Linked DNA regions of Undibacterium parvum. The protein of the gene in region 2 interacts with the protein of the main gene of each other region in a pairwise test. Links are inferred from orthologs where the notes say so. Each region holds a gene or a part of one and is shown on either strand. Other genes may lie near its edges. The genes, in order: ruvC and ruvA.

Region 1 (6,184 bases), 1.9 Mb from region 2 along the record:
GTTTTGATGGTGAGCGCAACATCGATGGCATCGCGTCCTAGTCTATCGAGTTTAGACACCACCATGGTTTCGCCATCGCGTATTTGCGCGAGCAGGGCGTTAAATTGCGGGCGCTTGCTGGCGCTGGTTTTCTCGCTGATGCCTTCATCCTTGAACCAGTAATCCACCTTAAAACCAGCCTGCTCGATTTCGGCATTTTGTTTGTCCAGGTTACTGTCTTTTTTACTGATGCGGTTGTAGGCGAAAATTCTCATGATGTGCTCGTTGTTTCTAACTATTCGTCCCACCTTGATGGTGTCAAATGCGGGAAATTTTTCTGTGGAGTGATGCTAATTTTTTTCAGTTTTCCCTATGAGAGATGCGCTGAATTTCGGCAAATATACCGTGCTAAATAGTCGGCAAAAAGATCTTTTTTTATATAAGCGTTATAAGGAAAATTAATAATAGTTTCCGCGCGTCAACTTGGTGCAAATCTGAGCTTTTCAGAGATTTTATTGTGCAAAATGTGCAGCGCGCGCACGTGTAAAGAGCAAGTTTTTTGAACTGTCAAAAAATGGTGCGCAGCCTATACAGATATTCATGCTCGTCAAACCTGCACTAGCAAGCGCTCAATTGCATTTTCCTTGATCTGGATGAAGGGGGCGTGAGCAAAATAATGATAAAAGCTGGTGATCCCTATTTTTATTTGAGACTACTCACAATGTTAAGCCTTCATCTCGCTGATTTTTCTTTAGACCATTTTCTGGCGCACTACTGGCAGCAAAAGCCGGTGGTGCTACGTGGAGGTTTCGCCGATTTCGAGAATCTGATTAGCCCCGATGAGTTGGCAGGACTGGCCTGCGAAGAGAATATCGAGTCGCGTCTGGTCTACCGAAAAGAAGGTCAATGGCAGGCACAATTCGGACCGTTTGAATCTTATGAGCATCTGGGCGATCGCGACTGGACCTTGATCGTGCAGGCGGTCAATCATTGGTCGCCGGAAGTGGCGCAACTGATACAGCCATTTTCTTTTATCCCTAAGTGGCGACTCGATGATGTGATGATCAGTTATTCGACGCCGGGCGGTGGCGTCGGCCCGCATATCGATCTCTATGATGTGTTTATCTGTCAGGGCTCAGGCCGCCGTCAGTGGCGGGTTGGCGATCGTGGCGAGCACCGCCAGTTTGCCGCGCACGCAGCTCTGTTGCATACCGATCCTTTTGAACCCATCATCGATGTCGAACTGTTACCCGGCGATATTTTGTATATCCCGCCAGGTTTTCCGCATGATGGTGTATCGCTGGAAGAATCGATGAGCTTTTCGGTCGGATTTAGAAGCAAATCGGCACGCGACATGCTCAGCGGTCTGGCCGACTATCTGATCGACAATGAATTGGGCAATGCGCTGATTAGCGACCCTCAGCGCCCTGTTCACCAGCATCAGGGGCAAATTAATGTCAGCGATTTTTCCATGATTAAGGCGCAGATGCAGGCGCTATTGGACGACGATAATCTGCTGGCCGATTTTTCCGGTAGTTTTTTATCCAAGACCAAATGTCAGCTCGATCTGCAAGTCCTGGAAAACCCCTACGACGAAACTGAATTACTCGAGCAGTTGATGCTGCAGCCTATGCAGCGCATCGGCGGTCTACGCTGTTTTTACCTGGATCAGACGGTGGCGGCCGGGGTCTGTTATATCGACGGCGAACGCTATGAATTTGGTGCCTCCGCGAGGGACGCCGTGTGCGCGCTGTGTGACCAGGAAAGTTTGAGTTATGCGAGCTTGAAGGACTTGCTTCCACAGAACGCATTGATAGCAGCTGAGTCAAGTGCGCTGCTCAGCGCATTGACGCGCTGGGTGAATGCCGGTTATTGGTATTTTGCCGAATAGCTTAGCGCATAGTCCGTCGTGCTTAAGCTAAAAGCCACTCGTCAGTGAGGCTGACGAGTGGCTTTGTCGTTTTCTAGCGTGTGTTTAGTCCTGCGTTCAGGCCTGCGTTTAGGCTTGTGAATAGGCATTCACGACAGGGAAATCAATTTCAGTATGCGCCACAGAATTGACATAATTGGTCAAGGTGTTGAGCGCCACGTGTAAGACGATTTCTATCACTTCCGCATCGGTAAAGCCTGCTGCTTTGACGGCCGCGACCGCGGTATCGGAAACATGGCCGCGTTCGACGGCAACACTGGCGGCGAAACGTACTGCGGCATCGGCTTTGGCATCACCAGACTGGCCATGACGATTAGCGCTGATTTCTGCTGCATCGAGTTTGGCGACATTGCTTGCCAGGTAGGTGTGTGCCGACAGGCAGTAGTCGCAACGATTAATTTCGGCGATCGCTAAGGCGATACGCTCGCCGGTTTTTGCACCGATACTCCCTTTGCCCAGCGCACCGCTCAGGCTCAGATAGCCTTCCAGTGCGGCAGGGCTATTGCCTACCAATCTCATCAAATTAGGCACCACGCCTAGTTGTTTTTTTACTGCATCGAGCAGGGGCAAAGAGGCGGCAGGGGACAGTTCTATAGTTGGGACAGACATACGGGTCATGATGATTTCCTTGAGTTGGCTGGCTAAATGAGCTTCAGTTCGTTTTCTTACTCAGCAGTGTTGAGCAAGTGAAGAGAGTATGTGCGCTATCAAGGAAATTAAGAATATCTGTAAATTACAATTGATTGTTTCTTTAAGTGAAATAGTCTGTCCAGGTTGCGTGTAAATAGATGCGGATGATCTGAATTTTGCGAGGGGGGAATTAGCCGATCAGGCGACCAGCTTTTACGCGTAAGCCTTTTTTTGCCAGCTCAGGCGCTAGCGCACCCAACATCGCTAAAGTGTCGCCGCTATGCGCATGGCAAATCGCCACACCGAGGGCATCGGCGGCATCGCTGCCGGGTAAGCCGGACAGCATCAGCAGGCGCTGCACCATGTCCTGCACTTGTTCTTTCTTGGCCTTGCCGTGACCGACCACGCCTTGTTTAACTTGCAGCGCGGTGTATTCCGCCACTGCCAGATCAAAACTGACCAGCGCACAAATCGCCGCACCACGGGCTTGACCCAGCAATAGCGTCGATTGTGGATTGACGTTGACGAAGACTTTTTCTATGGCGGCGCAATCGGGCTGGTAGGTGCGGATGATTTCCGATACACCCGAGAGTATGGTCTTGAGGCGCTCCGGCAGGGTGCCGTCAGCGGTCTTGATAGTGCCCGAGGCAATATAACTGAGCTTACTGCCTTGCTTATGGATGACGCCAAAACCGGTAGTGCGCAGGCCAGGGTCGATGCCGAGAATTTTCATTTGATCGTCTCTAAAATCTACTGCGCGACACAATCTCGAACCTGCGATGCTCACCGTACCGAAGTACGGTTGCGCTTCTTAGTCCGAGCTTGAGTCGCTCGCTACGATTTTCAGAGACGCTCACCAGCTATTTCGTCGCAAATGCTATTAATGTCTGAAATGACGTATGCCAGTGTAGATCATGACGACGCCACGTTCGTCAGCGGCATCGATCACTTCCTGGTCGCGCATGGAGCCGCCCGGATGGATTACGCAAGTTGCGCCGGCATCGACTACGACGTCCAGTCCATCACGGAACGGGAAGAAGGCATCTGAAGCAACGGCAGAGCCGCTCAGGCTCAAACCAGCGTTTTGCGCTTTGATAGAAGCGATACGCGCTGAATCGATACGGCTCATCTGGCCTGCGCCCACGCCCAAGGTCATACCGTTGGCGCAGAATACGATGGCATTCGACTTGACGTATTTAGCCACGCGCCAGGCGAACATCATGTCGGCCATTTGTTGTGGTGTCGGCTGCAGTTTTGAGACTACGCGCAAATCTGCTTGCAAGACATTTTTAGCATCTGGTGCTTGCACCAGTAAACCGCCACCTACGCGTTTGAAGTCGTAGTTGTTGACGGCACTGCCCAGCGAAATTTGCAGTACGCGTACGTTTTGCTTAGCAGCGAAAATCTGCAAGGCTTCTGCAGTGAACGAAGGTGCGATCAAGACTTCGACGAATTGCTTAGCGACCGCTTCTGCCGCTTTGCCGTCGAGTTCGCGGTTAAACGCGATGATGCCGCCGAAGGCAGAAGTCGGATCCGTTTGCAGTGCTTTGCTGTAGGTCTCAAATGGTGTTTCACCAACCGCTACGCCGCAAGGATTGGCATGCTTGACGATCACGCAGGCAGAGGCTTCAAATGATTTGACGCATTCCCATGCGGCATCGGCATCGGCGATATTGTTATACGACAGTTCTTTACCTTGCAACTGCGTGTAATTGGCTAAGGCGCCATCGAAGGCATTCAGATCGCGGTAGAAAGAAGCAGCCTGGTGCGGGTTCTCGCCGTAACGCATTTCCTGGACTTTTTCAAAGTGCAGGTTCAGCGTCTGCGGGAAATTGCTGCGCGTTGTGTGCGCTTTGTCTTCACCTAAACTAGTGAGGTAATTGGTGATGGCGCCATCGTATTGTGCGGTGTGCGCGAACACTTTTTTAGCCAGCGTAAATTTGGTGTTGTAGCTAACTTCATTTTGGTTTGCGCTCATTTCATCGAGTACAACCTGGTAGTCGCTAGGGTCAACGATCACTACAACGTCTTTGTGATTTTTTGCAGAAGAGCGCAACATGGTCGGGCCCCCGATGTCGATGTTTTCGATCGCGTCTTCTAGCGAGCACTCAGCCTTGGCAACGGTTTGCTGGAAAGGATAGAGATTGACGACCACCATGTCTATGGTCGGGATATTGTGCTGCTCAAGCGCGGCCATGTGCTCAGGAAAATCGCGACGCGCCAAAATGCCGCCATGAACTTTAGGGTGCAAAGTTTTCACGCGCCCATCTAACATTTCAGGAAAACCGGTGTAATCGGCCACTTCAGTCACCGCCAGACCGTTGTCGGCCAGAAGCTTGGCGGTACCGCCGGTGGACAGCAATTTAACGCCGCGCGCGGAGAGTTCGCGGGCGAATTCAAGGATGCCGGTTTTATCGGAAACAGAGATGAGGGCTTGTTTGATCATGGTGGGCAATCGTGACAATAAGGAAGGATGAAATTAGAGTAAGCCGTGCTGCTGCAGCTTCTTGCGCAAGGTATTGCGGTTGATGCCCAGCATATCGGCAGCCTGTGACTGATTGCTTTCCGCCCGCGTCATGACCATTTCCAACATCGGTTTTTCGACCGCTAACACCACCATGTCGTAGATGTTCGAGGCTGGTTGCTCGCCTAGATCGCGGAAATATTTGTCCAGATTTTTGTGGACGGCTTCTTGTATGCTATCTTTGCTCATGCTGTTTTCTTCTATTCATGCTAGTGGGCTGCAATTTCTTGAGGCTCACGTTGTTTGTTATTATTCTCTGACGACTTGGTAAGCGTATTAATTTTTAGCCAATACCTTACAGGTCTTAAGTTACTGCTGGCTTACAATTACTTAGGCTGCTAACTTTTCTTCAGCGGGGCGGTATTGTAACCGCTCACCGGCACGACTATCAAAAAACATTTTTACTGCGTTTAATTGTTCATCGCAAGAGGTGAGTAAATTCATCTCTTGCCGGAATGCTTCGCCGCCCACCAGATCCTGCACATACCAACCGATATGCTTACGGGCGGTACGTACGCCCATGAATTCACCGTAAAACGCATAGTGTTCGCGCAAGTGTGCATCCATCAGACGGCTCACCTCGGATACAAGTGGTGGCGGCAGATGTGTGCCGGTTTGGAGGAAGTGCTCTATTTCTCTAAAGATCCAAGGTCTACCCTGGGCCGCGCGGCCAACCATGATGGCGTCGGCACCCGTCACTTGTAAAACATATTTGGCTTTTTCTGGCGTGGTGATGTCGCCATTTGCCACCACCGGAATAGTCACTCGCGATTTGACCGCAGCGATGGTCTCGTATTCGGCATCACCTTTGTAGCCATCGGCGCGCGTGCGGCCGTGTAAGGTGAGCATGGCGATGCCAGCGGATTCGGCGATGCGGGCGATGGCCAGTGCATTTTTGTTGGCGCGATCCCAGCCAGTGCGAAATTTTAAGGTGACCGGTACATCAACCGCTTGGACGACAGCATCTAATATCTGCGCTACCAGTTTTTCATCTTGCAATAAAGCCGAGCCACACCAGGCATTGCAGACTTTTTTAACCGGGCAACCCATATTGATGTCGATGATTTGCGCGCCGCGCTCTACATTGTGCCTGGCGCAGTCAGCCAGCATCTGCGGATCGG
Region 2 (6,151 bases):
GCCATCCACTCTATGCTGCTGACGAGTTGTTCCAGACTGGCCTCGGCGGCTGGTGTGGTGGCAAGCTTAAATATCACGACAGCGCTGATCTTGGGGCGCATCGCGCCCTCCAGACTTTGTAGGCAGACATTCGAGGGCAGGTGGCGAACTGTGGCATCAAACAGCGTAGTCCAGCTTAGCCTTGCTAGCGCGTCCTCGCCATGCGGGGTATTCCAGCTCACAGACAGACTACGTCCAATAGGGCGTTCGCCTAGGCCCTTGCGGATCTCGTCTATGTTTTTGGCAATCTCATAGGCCTGCTCTAGCTTGAGTTCCGTACGGCTGGAAACGGCAGGCAAAGTTTGCCCAGAGGCGCGTGCCTGAAGAATTTCAAGAGCGTAATCACGAGCATTCATGGGTTTGTGCAAACTTTTGCACTGTTGAGTGGGTAGACTAATTTTGATTCAGTCTAGCTAAATCTGCAAGTAAACCTTCAAGAGAGTCGGGCTAAGTGGAGGGGGTGACACTAGCTGCCGCCATGTTTCGTCAGAAACCGATCAAGCTGATTGGCGAAGGCTTGCCTATCCGCGTTGGAGAAGGCCGCTGGCCCGCCGGTCTCGACGCCGCCGCTGCGCAATTCTTCCATGAACTGACGCATGCTCAGGAACTCGCGAATATTCTCTGCGGTATAGAATGAGCCGCGCGGATTGAGTGCATAACCGCCCTTAGTTAAAACATCGGAGGCTAGCGGAATATCACCGGTAATCACCAGGTCACCGGCCTGCATCAGTCTGACGATTTCATTGTCGGCGACATCAAAACCAGCGGGCACTTGCAGCGCCTTAATCACGCGTGAAGGCGGGGTAGTCAGAAATTGATTGGCAACTAAGGTGGTGCTAATTTGCAGGCGTTCGGCAGCCTGAAACAAAATTTGTTTGATGACATTGGGGCAGGCATCGGCATCGACCCAGATTTGCATAGTAGACTTTCTGATCCGGCTTTAGGAATACTCCCCCTAAAATTATAAAGAAATAGCCATCTTGCGCATATGAATAGCTGGCTCTAAAAATATACTCAGGTGGAGTATATTAAGGTGGAGTAGATGTTAGTGAGATTGACTTACAAATCCAGCGTATTCCACAACTCACCATTCGGCCCGGTTCTGGGTGCCGTAATGCCGAAGTGGGCGTAGGCGCTAGGGGTGGCGATGCGACCGCGTGGTGTGCGTTGCAAATAGCCCTGTTGTATCAGATAGGGTTCCAGCACATCTTCTATGGTGTCGCGCTCTTCACCGATGGCGGCTGCCACATTATCTAAACCGACCGGGCCACCGCCAAATTTAAACAAGATCGCTTCCAGCAGTTTTCTATCCATCAGATCAAAACCTACCGCATCGACGTCCAGCATGATCAGGGCCGCATCGGCGGCCTCTTTGCTAATTTCGCCATTGCCCTTAACCTCGGCGTAATCGCGCACCCGGCGCAACAGGCGATTCGCGATACGCGGCGTGCCGCGCGCGCGTTTGGCGATTTCACGTGCGCCGTCCGGCTGTATCGGCACGCCTAGCAAGGCGGCTGAGCGCGTGACGATCTTGGTAAGCTCGTCCGCCGTATAAAACTCTAATCTGGCAACGATGCCAAAACGATCGCGCAAAGGATTGGTCAACATACCGGCGCGGGTGGTGGCCCCCACCAGTGTGAAGGGCTGCAGATCGAGTTTGACCGAGCGCGCTGCGGGACCTTCACCTATCATGATGTCGATCTGATAGTCTTCCAGCGCAGGATATAAAATCTCTTCGACTACCGGTGATAGCCTATGAATCTCATCGATGAACAAGACGTCATTCGCTTCCAGATTGGTCAGTAGCGCTGCCAGGTCGCCGGCGCGCTCTAGTACCGGCCCCGAGGTCTGGCGCAGATTAACACCCATTTCACGGGCGATGATGTGAGCCAGCGTGGTTTTACCCAAACCAGGCGGGCCGAACAATAAGGTGTGATCGAGTGCTTCGCTACGCTTCTTGGCGGCACTGATAAAAATCTCTAGCTGGCCACGAATTTTTTCCTGTCCTACGTATTCATCGAGCTGCTTAGGGCGCAAGGCGCGTTCTATCGCCTCTTCTTGCGGTGACGAGGGCGTGGCTGAAATGATACGGGTTTCGCTGACTGCGGAAGAAAAATTATCGGTTTGTATGCTCATGGCTATGGTTTACGCTTTAGACAGCGATTTAAGTGCCAGCTTGATGCCATCCGAGACGCCAGAACCAGCCGGCACCGACTTCATTGCCAGCAAGGCTTCTTTGTCGGAATAGCCGAGTGCCAGCAAGGCATTGAGGATATCCGAACTATGGTCGCCAGCGGCAATCGCTGCGCTAGCAGCACCCAGGTCTGCACCCAATTTACCTTTTAACTCGAGTAGCAAGCGCTCGGCCGTTTTTTTACCTATGCCTGGCACGCGGGTCAGGCGTCCGGCTTCCTGCAAGGTAATCGCTTGCGCCAGATCGGCCACCGACATGCCAGATAAAATCGCCAGCGCAGTACGCGAACCGACGCCGCTAATTTTGATTAACTGGCGAAAGGTGGCGCGCTCTTCTGAGCTGCCAAAACCAAACAAAACATGCGCGTCTTCGCGTATCGCCAGATGGGTGAGTAGTATGACTTTTTCACCTAATGCTGGCAGATTGTAAAACGTACTCATGGGGACATCGATTTCATAGCCCACGCCCTGGCAATCAACCAATAATTGCGGGGGATTTTTTTCAATGAGGATGCCTGCGATGCGACCTATCATGAGTCTGCTCTCATACTGTATGAATAAGCAGTGATAGTAACCGATTCTGACACGCTTGACGAGTAGTGCAGGCGCTCAGCGCTTGCATATTCTGCCGATAAGTCAGGCCGATAAGTAGGCTGAGAGGAGCACGCTAGGCTAACTTAGTGAAAACTGAGGTTCACATGCGATAATGCGCGCGGACAAACTCTCATTGCTTACCATTACTTGCATGCGTTTTACTACAGGATCGACCCCGGCTGTCACTAAGGATATTGCGAATAGGCGCCTGTTCATAGGCGTGTTGTTGTCGCTACTTTGTCATGCGCTGCTCTTGTCTTTGCAGTTTGGTATTCCAGGTTTAGGTTTGCCGGGACTGGCAACTCCCTGGAGCGAGCGCCGTCTAGACTTGCCGCCGCCAGATCTACCAATACAGCTGGCTTTGCCAGCGCCTCAGCCTGAGGAGGCGGTTGCCGCGGCGCCCCCCATATTGGCAGCGCCTAAACCTGAGCAAATTTCTGGAATGCAGTTGATGGCAATGCCGCTTCCTGTTGTGCCTGCCCCTGCGGTGAGCAAGGCTGTGCAAAAACCGAAAAAACAGAAAAAAAATAAGACGGTCGAGCAGATTAGTGCGCTGGCTTTACCTGTGCTGCCTTTACCTGTGCTGCCTACACCAGCGGCGGCGCGGGACGCGGTCGAGACCCCCGTGCGAGTTATCGCTCAAGATCAAAAAACTGAGGATAGTTTTGTCGTGCCGGCGGCTAGCCCAGAAGAGCCAGAACATAAAGCAAGTGACAGCAAGATCGCCAAACAAAAAGAAGAGGCGATCTTGGCACTGGTAGAAGAAAAAAATGCTGAATTAGAGGCGCAAGCAGCCCAGGCGCAACTGGCCGAATTAGCGCTCAACAGAGAAAAAGAAGCAAATCTAAAGCAAGCCTTGATCGACGCAGAAGCGCAAGCTCTGCGTGATGCACAGGCGCAGCAGTTGGCGCTGAAGAGCGCGCAATTAATGCAACAAAAAGCGCAACAAAAAGCAGAGCAAAAAGCCGAAGCCTTAAAGCAGCAGCAAGAGGCGGTAGTCGCGGAGCAGTCTTTGCAAAAGAAAAAAATAGCGAAAAAGCAGGAAGATGATGCGCGTCAATTGGCACAGGAAAATGCAGAAAAAGTCGCCCAGAAAAACGCTCAAAACGCCGCTGCACTCGCAGCTCAGAAACAGGAACAATTAATGCAGCGCAAACATCAGGAGGCGCAGGCAAAAGAGCATCAATTGACGCTCGATCTAGAAGCTAAAAAAGCTTTGGAAGAGCAATTAAAGCAGCAACAAATCCAGCAACAAATCCAGCAAGCACAATTGCGGCAGCAACAACAAGAATTGAAAACGCAAAAGCAGGCAGAACAAAAACTAGCAGAGCAAAAACTAGCAGAGCAAAAACTAGCAGAGCAAAAACTAGCAGAGCAAAAACTAGCAGAACAAAAACTAGCAGAGCAAAAACTAGCAGAACAAAAACTAGCAGAGCAAAAACTAGTTGAGCAAAGGGGGCGTGAGCGCGCACTCAATGATGCTGCAGTTGCCGCAGCGGGCAAGGCAGCAAGTCAAGCTAAGGCCAATGATGATGCATTCGGTGGACCAGGAAAGCTTGACGGTGTGGCGCGCGCTAAGGATATCTTTAGTAGTGAGCTGGCCAGTCGCGCCAGAGAGCAATTGCGCGGTATGGACGTATTGCGTGGTACGCCACCCGTGCCGCGCAGCCAGCAAGATGATCGGCGACGCAGCCTTTTTGGCAGTATAGAAAGAGAAATTCCCTTGCGCATGTACGTAGATGGATGGCGTCAAAAAGTCGAGCGCAATGGCAATTTAAACTATTCGCAAACTGCGAAAGATAAAGCCCGTGGCGACCCTGTGGTGGTGGTCGCGCTACGCAGCGATGGCAGCGTCGAGGATGTGACTATTATTCGCTCCAGTGGGCGGGCCGATTTAGATGAGGCGGTCAAACGTATCGTGCGGGTGAATGCTCCCTACGCAGCTTTCCCGCCGAATATTGCAGCGAAATACGATGTGATAGAAATCCGACGAATCTGGAATTTTGATGAAACTCTAAAAATTCTGGAAGAATTGCGTTAAATCTATGAGTTTGACTTCGCAACTACCGACTAGCCGCAGAGAAATTTGCACGCGCTGCCTGCGTCCAGTGAGTGCCTGTATCTGTCAGTGGATCACCGCGACGTCCTCTAAGGTTGAACTCATCATCTTGCAGCATCCGCTGGAGCAGCACCATGCCAAAGGCAGTGCGCGCCTACTGCATTTGAGTGTGGCAAATAGTCAGTTGCATATCGCTGAAAAATTTGAAACTGAATTTTTGCAAAGTATCTTATTTGCGACTGAGAAGACGACGCTGTTACTCTACCCTAAGCGCTCAGAAGGTCAGAGTGGTGTGGTCGAGTCGCCGCCCCTGGATCATCAATGTTTGGCGTTACCTGATCAATTGCGTTTGATAGTATTGGATGGAACCTGGCGTAAAAGCCGCAAAATGCTGTATCAAAACCCACTCTTGCAAAGCCTCGCTAGACTGGCCTTGAATGATATGCCGGATTCACAATATCGCATTCGTAAAGCACATAGACCTGATCAACTGTCCACTCTGGAGGCGACTTGCCAAGCCTTGATGCTGCTGGAAAATAACTCAGAAAAATACCAGCCGCTACTGGCTGCCTTTGATGGGTTTATCAGGCAGCAGCAGAGTCTGTATGTGATTCCAGGCTAGAATTTTTGAACAGTTGGCCTTGATTCTCTGAGATTTCACCGCGTCGTGCACAATGCTTTCCATCTTGTTTGCCACAATACATGGCGGCATCAGCACGCTTGAGTAGTTCAGGTGTTAGTTGACCATCGAATGGGGCAAGGGCGTAGCCGATGGTGAGACCGACTCTACAGGTTTGACTGGTTAAGATGAAAGCATAGTTAAACGCGCTAAGCAGTTTTTCGGCGAGATCTTGCGCTTCTTGCGGGCTATTTAAGTCTTTCGCCATGACCACGAATTCATCGCCGCCCAGGCGCGCAACGATATCGTTGGGCCTTAAGTTCGCCTGCAGCCGTCTAGCGACCGAGATCAGTAACTCATCACCGATGTCGTGTCCATATTGATCATTGACCAGCTTGAAACCGTCTAGATCGAGCATGTAGACGGCCACGATTTTTTCTGGGGCACTGAGCGCTAAGGCATTGGCAATGGCAGTATGAATTTCGCGCCGATTGGGTAGCCCGGTCAGCGGGTCACTATGCGCCAGGGAGTGGAGTTTGTCCCGTTCGCCAGCGGTGTGCAGCATTTCTGTGTGCATAGCCTTAGTACGTAAGCCCAGTACCTTCATAAAAATTAGCATATCAAACGTCGCACCGAACTGAAACGAG

The links.
Region 1: the proteins of ruvA (region 2) and ruvC interact in binary tests that used the Escherichia coli proteins (3 or more experiments, as listed by UniProt). The link is inferred for Undibacterium parvum from one-to-one orthologs.

Annotation. Positions count from the first base shown.
Region 1 is NZ_CP034464.1:3,021,885-3,028,068, forward strand. What follows is about bases 1,502-4,329. They hold ruvC (crossover junction endodeoxyribonuclease RuvC), read right to left. Parts: upstream 3,273-4,329; coding sequence 2,730-3,272; downstream 1,502-2,729. Other genes in these bases: EJN92_RS13210 (cupin domain-containing protein), read left to right, coding at 1,502-1,870; EJN92_RS13215 (carboxymuconolactone decarboxylase family protein), read right to left, coding at 1,979-2,527; purH (bifunctional phosphoribosylaminoimidazolecarboxamide formyltransferase/IMP cyclohydrolase), read right to left, coding at 3,420-4,329. In the rest of the region: EJN92_RS13205 (recombinase family protein), read right to left, coding at 1-254; more of EJN92_RS13210, read left to right, coding at 701-1,501; more of purH, read right to left, coding at 4,330-4,985; EJN92_RS13230 (Fis family transcriptional regulator), read right to left, coding at 5,019-5,252; tRNA dihydrouridine synthase DusB, read right to left, coding at 5,394-6,184.
Region 2 is NZ_CP034464.1:1,109,165-1,115,315, reverse strand. What follows is about bases 976-3,770. They hold ruvA (Holliday junction branch migration protein RuvA), read right to left. Parts: upstream 2,767-3,770; coding sequence 2,185-2,766; downstream 976-2,184. Other genes in these bases: EJN92_RS04685 (TonB family protein), read left to right, coding at 2,978-3,770; ruvB (Holliday junction branch migration DNA helicase RuvB), read right to left, coding at 1,099-2,175. Also shown: EJN92_RS04705 (2-keto-4-pentenoate hydratase), read right to left, coding at 1-395; EJN92_RS04700 (YaiI/YqxD family protein), read right to left, coding at 506-958; more of EJN92_RS04685, read left to right, coding at 3,771-4,867; EJN92_RS04680 (tRNA-uridine aminocarboxypropyltransferase), read left to right, coding at 4,872-5,507; EJN92_RS04675 (diguanylate cyclase), read right to left, coding at 5,470-6,151. UniProt on the Escherichia coli protein: The RuvA-RuvB-RuvC complex processes Holliday junction (HJ) DNA during genetic recombination and DNA repair.